Regions from separate parts of the Brevibacillus sp. 7WMA2 genome, predicted to be linked through region 2. Evidence: a T-box and tRNA genes for the amino acid it is inferred to sense, from the RefSeq annotation. Region 2 holds a T-box; the other holds one or more tRNA genes.
The links. A T-box is a leader RNA that pairs with one kind of tRNA and senses whether it is charged. The one in region 2 lies ahead of leuS (leucine--tRNA ligase), so its partner is inferred to be a tRNA-Leu.

Region 1 (5,354 bases), 260 kb from region 2:
CTGATTGAGGCCAATATGCTAGAGGCCCTGCGCAAGTACTTGCGTGATCAGATGGAGCTAGATCCATTTTCAGCTCGCATTCAGCTAGATATTGATGATGAAGAGGGCATGATCGCTCTTGTATCCTACAACGAATGATAAAAAGCCACGTGGAGTATCTACACTCTGCGTGGCTTTTTGCGTGTGTAACTACATTTTTAGGTAGCCTATTACGACTTTTTGGCTTCTCTTGTATCATTCATAAATAAACGCCAGAAGTATAGAAAGCCCGGAGTAAGAATAGCAAATCCTACGATATAGACAACAAACATAGCCCGAAAATTATTTGGATGTGTGAAGCCTGATTCGATCGTAACATTTGGATAAACCAAATAAGGAAGATGAGCTACACCATAGGCATAGCTGGCTAACAGGTACTGAATGATAGCAGCAATGGTAGCGAAGCGTGGGAAGCTAAGCCAGCCTTTTCGTCTAGATGTAGCATATAACGATGCGTAAGAGAGTAGGAAAAAGCCAGCAGAAGCGACTAGCCAGCCAGTCTGAGAACGCAAATTGGCATAAATCCAAGAGGCCTCGCTGGACATGGTAATTACGACCGCAATGGCCAGCACAATTGTGATAGGGCCTACAATCCGAGCATCTCTGCGATAAATTTGAAATGCTTCCCGTTCGCCAAGAACATTGGAAAAATCGGCTAGCAAAAGTGAGGAAAGAAAAAGAGTACTAGTAATCGCCAGCCCAATATACATATATTCATGTGGACTTGAAAACAGTCTGAGTAGCTGAAGCTGTTCGTAGCCGTTTTCAAGTGTAATAAAGCCGCCCTGTGTGATTGGCAATACACTGATTAATAGGGCAGGAATCAAGATACCCGTAATGCCTGAGATTATCGACATCATTTTACGATAATCCTCTACTACATGAGAAAAAACCAAGAAGGCACTTCGCAACAACAGCAAGAGCAATATTAAACTGCCAGGTATAATCAATACAGTGCCTAACGTATAGGTAGCTCCCGGGAAAAAGGTAACAAGTGCTATGACGATCAGTACGATAAAGACATTCGTTACTTCCCAAGAGGGAGAAAGATAACGATTAGCGATTTGGGTTGCTTTGGTCTGATCGCGATCCCGATAAATCATAGACCAAAAGCCCGCACCAAAGTCGATGGAAGCAGCGACCGAATAGATAAAGACGAACCCCCACAGCATGGTAACTGCAATAATGGTATCACTCATGCTTCTCCCTCCAAGCTGATGGGATGTCGGCGGAAATAATAACGGAAGACTAGGATTGTTGCGATAGCCATGAACAGATAGATTCCTAAGAATAACAGAAATAGCGCACCTAAGCCCTGTGACTGGGTAGTAGCATCTGCTGTTTTCATCACACGATATAAAATCCAAGGCTGACGGCCGGTACATGCGAAAATCCAGCCAGCCTCAATACCTAGCATAGATAAAGGTCCACTTAGGACAAAAATCCACAATACCCATCGAGGATAATGAGAATGCTTGAGCCATTTTTTCCAAACAAAACCGATAAAACCAACAAAAATGAGTGCACCACCAACCAACACCATAAAATTAAAGAGGGTATGGACAAAGAGTGGAGGCCATTCGTCCCGCGGGAAATCATTTAGCCCTACGACCACCTCATTTGGTGTATTTCCCGCTAGCACACTTAGCACCCAAGGAATTTCAAGTCCATATTTTACTTGCTGTGTCGCCTCATCCGTGATTCCACCGATAACAAGAGGAGCATGGGACTGTGTCTCAAATAAACCCTCTGCCGCGGCCAATTTTTCTGGTTGATATTGATGCAAATGCTGAGCAGAATCATGTCCATTGATCCCTGTCAGTAAGGAAAATGTACCACCGATGACCAGCCCCATTAATAAGGCTTTTTGATGAAAGGCATATTCACGAGACGTTTTATTGACCTTCAGCATTTTATAGGCCGCGATCGATGCAATGACAAACGCACCTGTCATATAGGCGGAAACAACGACATGCCCGGCTGTAACAAAAAAGCTAGGGTTAAAAAATGCTTTCCAAGGGTCGACGTCAACCACTTCTCCATTGACCAAATGAAAGCCGGTCGGAGTCCCTTCAAAGGCGTGAACATTGGTAATGAGCACAGCGGAAGCAGTGGCCCCAATTAAAACAAGTAGTACACTTACAATTCGCATTTTGGGAGAGAGACGGTGTGCTGCATATACATAAATAGATAAAAACAAGGCTTCTAAAAAAAAAGCAAAGATTTCAATTTGGAAGGGGAGAGAGATAACCTTGCCGACGACTTCCATAAAACCGGGCCATAGTAAGGATAATTGCACACCTGAGATCGTTCCAGAGGGAATAGCGATTCCAAGTAAAATGGCCTGTCCTTTGGTCCAGCGCTTTGCCATTAGGGAATAGTCGGCGTCCTTTGTGCGCTGATACAACAGCTCTGCGATTAAAATCATTAACGGCAAGCCAACGCCAAGCGAAGCAAAAATAATATGAAAGCCCATCGTCATACCAAAGGTGCTTCTGGCGATCAGAATTTGATCCATATCCCAACAACCTTTCTCCGTAACAAGTTCCTCCTTACCTTTGCATTTTTTTCCTGTTATTATGCATGAAGGTTGGAAAAAGGCTCCATTTGGCTTTCAATATTGACCCCACCATCGCTATACCTATCGTTCTAAAATATCAAACATTCATTGTTGCAATTACTTTTTATTAGTCCCCAATTTGCTCTCACTAGGTATAGTTATGAAAAAAGTAGGTAACAGATAAAAATAAAAAAGACCTTGTTAACAAGGTCTTTTACGATGGTTATATTGTATGGAGCGGGTGATGGGAATCGAACCCACGCGACCAGCTTGGAAGGCTGGAGTTCTACCATTGAACTACACCCGCATATATGATTGGTGCGGACAAGAGGACTTGAACCTCCACGGTGTTGCCACCACTAGAACCTGAATCTAGCGCGTCTGCCAATTCCGCCATGACCGCAAAATTAGTGCGTTTTCTAGCGTTGTGACCGCGTCTTTATTGACGTCCTGTAATAGATCGTTCTGGCAACCGTTAGGCTATAACGTTGGACTATCGCACTATTACGGATTAGACTCTACAAAAGCGCGCCTCGCAACTGACAAAATCTATTTTAAACCAAACGGGCTATACCTGTCAATATCCGAATTATTCCGAAATATCAACGCATTTTTCTAACATAAGATGAGGTCAGGTTGAGAACAGCTAAATGATTAAGGTCTAATCTCGTTCTTCGTGGCTGGCGTTCTTTTTTGTTCAGAAACTTTCGAATTGTACTTAATACGCTGTCACTGTAAATTATAGGAAGAGGTTTGACTATAACCATGATTTTTCAAGGCGCTATTAATTAGCGTCTTTTTTTTGTGAAAATTTTGTGATTTATTGTCGGAATTTGAAGAACGTTTCAAATTTTTTATTCCACATCAAATATCGAAAAGGTATGGTAAAATAATCCACAGGAGGAAGAAAGGAGGGTTTGGAATTTTTTCTTATAACTCAAAGGGACGTTCCCTAGTCGCCATACTAACTGGAACGCCCCACCATCATGAATAACAAAAATTGTTATTCGGATTAATTGTATCACTCAAATAAAGGAATGTGAAATGGAAAATACCCAATCGAAAGATGATCTACAGAAGCTTATAGAAATCCTCCGCCAAGAACTAGAACAGTTATACTTCAAAAAAGGCTCATTTCTACACCCAACCGTACTACAACTGAGCCAACAACTAGATGAGTACATCGTAATCTTACAGAAGCATAGACGCTAGTTGGTCGATATGAATAAAGTTGTACGGGAAACTTTACAAAGCCCAGTACGGGGAATAATTATAAAGCCGTGGTTCAGCTATTCATTGAAGACCTCTTAGGAGGTTAGTATGGGGTGACTCCCATCGAGACAGTGATCATGCAAGAAGAATCAGAAAACAAAAACTAAGACAAAGTGGTTAGCACATCGTCTAGGTCTGAAAAGTAAGCCAGAGATGTAGACGTTTTTCTCGAAACAAGAAATAGTAAACCTAAAAAGTCCATAAAACGAACCAAATTCCAGAAAATATGTTAATATTTTAATATTAGCTTATTAGTATCGTTGGGGAGGATAGTATGAAAAAAAAGACTCTTGCTTCATTAGCAACACTTTTGGTATTATCTGTAACAGTCTTTTCGGGGTTAGGGTTATCAGGTGTAAGTGCGAAAAAACATGAAACACCAAATGAAGATTTTGTCTACCTAAATGAGCAACCAGTTAAGACTAATGAGGTTATCTATGCAACTCCTGAAAACCAGGAAGAATTAGTAAAAAAATACGGTTTGGAAAAACCTTCTCAAACAGCTAAGTTACGATCAATACGAGTAATTGATACGCCTGCAGAAATGGAACAAAAACACGGAAATGAACACAAAAATAAAACATTAGCTCTTGGGGGATATCGTTTTGAAAAAGAGAAAACCAAAAATGTAGATGGATCAGACGAAATTGCCCGGGGTAAATATTTTTGTAACAAAAAGTCAGGTTCTTGCAAGGCAGAAATCGCTTTATCAGCAAATGAAGATGTAAGTGTAGAACTTAATGCAACATTCGGAGCAAGCTATAATGATGTAGTATCTGCAGAGTTCGGGTATTCGGTAGGAAGTACTGTAGGTGTTTCAACAACAGTAAATGTACAAAATGAATCAATACCTGCTAAAAAGACTTGGATTGTTGTGGGATACCCAGTATATAAATCTACTTTCTTCAAGCTTTACGATGACTCTATTTTTGGCTCAAGATATATTGGAAGCGGAACATTTATGGTTCCTAAAAGATCAAGTTTAGCTGTTACAGATTGGATTCAAGGTTAAACCCTAGGTTTGATTCTGAATATAAGCATTACGTAAACAAACGTCCGAACCTAAATTCGGACGTTTGTTCTTTTATTATCATTATTTATTCCTTTTCATGAAACAAAAATTACTTATTCTGCGGCTCCTGTCCACTAGCAATCCTTACCCAATCTGCCCGTTCCCCAAGATATTGAGTCAGATTCTTCATTCCCATTGCATCACTAACTTTCCATTGTGTTTTGAATACTAAAATGATCTCATCTGCAAGCATTCTATCCATCGTTGTTTCCTCCTTTATAATTGCATCCCAAAAATCTTTTTCCATACAGTTCATGTCCACATTACCGTAAATCCCAGCCACTTTCCCACAGTGGGAATACTGGAATACCGCCCCTTCTTATACGAAATCGAGGGCGAGATGAATCCTATCTACTTGCAGACGTGGGATATAGCTAGGTGTCTAGCAATCGGGCTACTTGTATGCTGGCA
Region 2 (5,354 bases):
TAAAGCAGATTCAAGAGGCTCTAGAGGTACGCGAGCTTATTAAAGTCTCCATTTTGCAAAATAATATGGATGACAAGCATGCAGTGGCAGAAGATTTGGCAACTGGAGCAGGTGCGGAAATGGTACAATTAATCGGTCATACCGTTGTTTTGTACAAAGAGTCAAAAGAAAATAAAACGATCGTGCTACCATAGGGATTAAAGAAAGCATATGAAACGTATTGGGATAATGGGTGGCACATTTGATCCAATTCATAATGCACATTTATTAATTGCCGAGCAGGCGAGAGAGCAGGCAAAACTTGATGAGGTTTGGTTTATGCCTGCTCATGTTCCGCCCCATAAACAACAGAAAAAAAGTGTAGCAAACGCTATTCACCGAGCAGAAATGGTACGATTAGCAATACGTAATCATCCGCAGTTTCGAATTACGACGGTAGAGCTGGATCGAGAAGGTCCTTCTTACACTGTTGACACGATGCAACAATTAGTTACATTACATCCTACTTACGAGTTCTCATTTATTATTGGAGGGGACATGGTAGAGATGCTACCACAGTGGCATGCCATAGAAGAGTTGGTAAAGCTGGTACGTTTTATTGGATTTCATCGTCCTCACTTCGCACCACAGCCTTCAAGATGGACAACCTATGTGGATTTTATCGAGATTCCGCTTTGGGACCTTTCTTCTACGTATGTCCGCGAACAGATCCAGATTGGAAAAAGTATTCGCTATCTTGTTCCTTCAGCGGTGGAATGCTATATAAAGGAGAGCGGGTTATATGGAGCAGATCCAACATAGAGAAGCCTTGCTTAAGCAGGTTAGAGCTCAAATGCATGAAAAGCGTTACCAGCATACCTTAGGTGTCGCAGAATCAGCCAAAAAGCTGGCCATTCGCTACGGAGCAGATCCGATCAAAGCTGAGTTAGCGGGACTGCTGCATGATTACTGCAAATGCTGGGAGATTTCGCGGCTACGTGATTATCTTCTTCGTTATGATTTACCTCAGGATCTGCTCTCAGGGGATAAAGAATTATGGCATTCTTTTGTAGGAGCGATTGTGGTACAACAGGAGCTACAGATACAGGATGCTGAGATACTGCAAGCGATTCGTTATCATACAACAGGTCGTGAGAACATGTCCTTGCTGGAGAAGGTTGTTTGTCTGGCTGATTACATTGAACCCAATCGCAATTATCCTGGTGTAGAGGACATTAGGTGCCTAGCAGAGCAAGACTTGAATCAGGCGTTAGCACTTGCGCTCGGAGGAACAATACGGTTTTTAATTGAAAAAAAACAGCGGGTATATCCGCTCACTTTGCTTGCTTATAATGATCTTGTAATAGAATGAGGAGGCCTTTCATGGTACAATTAGACAATCAATTACTTCAACTAGCATATAAAGCGTGTGAAGATAAAAAAGCAGAAAATATTGTGGTGCTTGACATCCACACCATCTCAGTTATGGCAGACCGTTTTATCATTTGTCACGGTAACAATGAGCGTCAAGTACAGGCGATTGTTCGTGAAATTCGTGATCAGGTGCATAAAAATGGGTATAATATTCGTGGTATTGAAGGGGAAGAACAAGGTCGTTGGGTATTAGTTGACTGTGGAGATGTAGTTGTTCACGTTTTCCATAAAGAAGAACGCGACTTCTATAATCTTGAAAAACTATGGTCTGATGCACCTCGCGTCACTGTAGAAGTGTAGGAAAAGGCTATGTCATATACGCATTTAGCTACAGTCTACGATGCGTTGATGGCGGATACGCCTTATCAGGATTGGCTGGTTTGGGCGGAGGATTATTGGCAGCTACACGGTAAGCCACAGACAATTCTTGACTTGGGATGTGGTACAGGCAGTATTGCCATTCCTCTGGCCCAAAAAGGCTATCAGGTAACCGGTGTTGACTTATCGCCAGAGATGCTTGCAATTGCCTACGAAAAAATGAAGACAGCACATGTTGATATTAATTGGGTTGAACAAGATATGACAGAGCTCTCTGTCAGCCCGGTTGATTCGGTTATTTCCTTCTGTGATTGCCTTAGCTATATTACGGAAAAGGAAGCTGTGCAAGCTACGTTTCAGCGTGTGTACCAGCATCTAAAACCAGGTGGAACTTTCCTTTTTGATGTACATAGTCCTTATAAAATTCTCACCTTTTTTGGAAATAACACATTTACGCATGTAGATGAAGAGATCAATTACATCTGGCAATGCTATACGGATGAAGAGCGAATGGAAGTAGAGCATGATCTTACTTTCTTTATTCGGGTAGAAAATGGATGCTATCAAAAACGGGAAGAAACACAATACCAAAGAGCTTATCAGCCAACAGAGATTATTTTGTGGCTACGAGAGGCTGGCTTTGAAGAAATTAAGCTAACTGCTGATTTTGTGAATCTTCCTCCTGTTGCTGAAAGTGAACGGCTATTTTTTTCAGCCAAACGTCCTCATGATTGACATGTTCCGGTAAAAACGACTATAATCGATTCATATATGAACAAAGCGAAAATGAGGCCTAGTACAAAAGCTAGATCCGGCATAAGAGAGTTGACGGTAGGTGCGAGTCAACCCGATTCTTTTTGGAACTCCCCTCATTGCTTTTTTGCTGAAGACTTTCGTTGTGTAGGCAAAAGCGTCTGTCCACGTTACGGAAAAGGAAGGGAGTAGGGCACTGGGTAACATTTCATCATGTTAAACTGTTGCTTTGCTAACTAGGGTGGTACCGCGAGAAGAAAAACAACCTCTCGTCCCTAGCAGCTTTTTCGGCTGTTAGAGATGTGAGGTTTTTTGTGTGTCTTAGGGGCAAGACGGTTTTTTTGTCTGCTAATCATGAGACGCGGGTAACCTTTTAAACATGTTACCAATGTAAGAAGGATTTGTGAAAGAGTAGAAGGAGGATGTAGCAAATGTCTATGCCGTATAATCCACAAGAGCTGGAAGTCAAATGGCAGAAAAAATGGAACGAACAAAAAACAAACAAAACGGTGGAGGATTCCTCTAAGCCTAAATTTTACTGCCTTGAGCAATTTCCGTATCCATCTGGGCGTTTGCACATGGGCCATATGCGTGTATATTCAATCGGGGATGTTATTGCTCGTTTGAAGCGTATGAGTGGTTTTCAAGTATTGCACCCAATGGGCTGGGATGCATTTGGTTTGCCGGCTGAGAATGCTGCAGTTAAATTCGGAGCACAGCCAGCTAAATGGACATATGAAAATATTGATTTTATGAAAATGCAATTAAACCGTCTGGGTGTAAGTATTGACTGGAGTCGTGAAGTGGCGACTTGCTCCCCAGATTATTATAAATGGACGCAATGGCTATTTTTAACTTTCCTAGAACAAGGTCTTGCATATCGCAAACGTGCTTTTGTAAATTGGTGCCCAGAATGCTCAACCGTGCTTGCGAATGAGCAGGTAATTGATGGCTTATGCTGGCGCTGCGATTCAGAAGTAACGAAGAAGGATTTGGAACAGTGGTTCTTTAGTATTACTGATTATGCAGAACGTCTGTTGACGGATTTAGACAAATTGTCTGGTTGGCCGGAAAAAGTACGTACGATGCAAAAGAACTGGATTGGGAAAAGCGAAGGAGCTAATGTTACTTTCACAATTCCAGAGCTTAATGATGAGCAGGTAAAAGTATTTACAACTCGTCCTGACACGCTTTATGGTGTAAGTTATATGGTATTGGCACCGGAACATCCATTAGTACCAAAATTGATCGCTGGTAAAGAACAAGAAGCTTCTGTTCTTGCTTTTGTCGAAGAAATGAAGAAAGAAAGCGACATTACTCGTACAGCGACTGATGCTGAAAAAGTGGGCCTGTTCACAGGAGCATACGCGAAGCATCCTCTAACAGGAGAGCAAGTACCGATCTGGGTAGCCAACTATGTACTGCTTGATTACGGTACAGGTGCTGTAATGGGTGTGCCAGCCCATGATGAACGTGATTTTGCATTCGCGAAAAAGTATGATTTAGCGATTAAAGTAGTTATTAATCCGGAAAATCCAGAAATTCTAGCTGAGGAAATTGGTATCGATGCGCCTTATACAGAAGACGGCACCTTAATAAACTCTGCTCAATTTGATGGGATGCCAAACCGTGAAGCGATTAAAGCGATTGCTGATGTACTTGAACAGCAAGGTAAAGGCGGATTGTCTACCACTTATCGTCTTCGCGACTGGCTGGTTTCTCGACAACGCTATTGGGGCGCGCCAATTCCAATCATTTATTGCGATAGCTGTGGCGTAGTACCAGTACCAAAAGAACAACTGCCTGTGTTATTACCAGAAGATGTAGTTATCGATGGAAAACGGAATCCATTGACTAGCTCTGAGGAATTCATGAAAACCACGTGCCCAACATGTGGTGGAGCAGCAAAACGCGAGACGGATACAATGGATACCTTCATCGATTCTTCTTGGTATTATTTACGATATACTGATGCAAGCAACAAGGAACTGCCTTTCTCTAAAGAGAACGCAGACAAGTGGATGCAAGTCGATGAATACATTGGCGGTATTGAACACGCAATCCTGCACTTGTTGTATTCCCGATTCTTTACCAAAGTGCTACATGATGCAGGCATGCTGTCCTTCGACGAACCGTTCCGTAGCTTGTTAACACAAGGAATGGTATTAAAAGACGGGGCTAAAATGTCTAAATCAAAAGGCAATGTGGTAAGCCCAGACGAAATGATTGAGAAGTATGGAGCGGATACGGTTCGTTTGTTTATTCTGTTTGCGGCTCCACCTGAACGCGATCTAGACTGGACAGATACTGGAGTAGAAGGAAGCTTCCGTTTCTTGAATCGTGTATGGCGTTTGGTAGAAAGCAATCAAGAATTATTCCAAGCTTCTTATCAAGTAGCTGCGAATGATGATGCAGCCAAAGATTTGTACCGTACTACGCATCATACGATTAAGAAGGTAACAGAAGATATTGGTGAGCGTTATACCTTTAATACAGCGATCAGTACGATTATGGAGCTAGTTAATAAGATGTACAGCTACCCAGCAGAATCAGACCGCGGTACCTTTGCTTTTGCCATGGAGACTCTTATCATTCTGCTAGCACCAATCGCACCACATATCTCTGAGGAAATGTGGCAACAATTGATCGGTAAGACTAGTAGCATACACATGCAGGAATGGCCAACATTTGATCCTAAAGCATTGGTGCTGGATGAAGTAGAAATCGTAATCCAAATCAATGGTAAAGTACGTGACAAGATGGTAGTCGCTAACGGACTTAGCAAAGATGAGCTAGAGAAGCATGTACTTGCTCATGAAAAAGGAATTGCACTTATTGACGGTAAAACTGTTCGTAAGGTAATTGCTGTC

Region 1: it encodes a tRNA-Leu, which carries the amino acid that the T-box ahead of leuS (leucine--tRNA ligase) is inferred to sense. The anticodon was not compared.

The regions. Positions count from the first base shown of each region.
Region 1 is NZ_CP048799.1:137,957-143,310, forward strand. It holds gene GOP56_RS00725 (YxcD family protein) at 1-138, shown strand, start outside; gene GOP56_RS00730 (cytochrome d ubiquinol oxidase subunit II) at 210-1,238, opposite strand; gene GOP56_RS00735 (cytochrome ubiquinol oxidase subunit I) at 1,235-2,557, opposite strand; tRNA gene GOP56_RS00740 (tRNA-Gly) at 2,833-2,906, opposite strand; tRNA gene GOP56_RS00745 (tRNA-Leu) at 2,916-3,002, opposite strand; gene GOP56_RS00750 (aspartyl-phosphate phosphatase Spo0E family protein) at 3,644-3,811, shown strand; gene GOP56_RS00755 (hypothetical protein) at 4,146-4,883, shown strand; gene GOP56_RS00760 (hypothetical protein) at 4,993-5,145, opposite strand.
Region 2 is NZ_CP048799.1:5,233,198-5,238,551, forward strand. It holds gene yhbY (ribosome assembly RNA-binding protein YhbY) at 1-194, shown strand, start outside; gene GOP56_RS22605 (nicotinate-nucleotide adenylyltransferase) at 211-801, shown strand; gene yqeK (bis(5'-nucleosyl)-tetraphosphatase (symmetrical) YqeK) at 782-1,351, shown strand; gene rsfS (ribosome silencing factor) at 1,363-1,713, shown strand; gene GOP56_RS22620 (class I SAM-dependent DNA methyltransferase) at 1,723-2,466, shown strand; T-box leader at 2,506-2,764, shown strand; gene leuS (leucine--tRNA ligase) at 2,916-5,354, shown strand, end outside.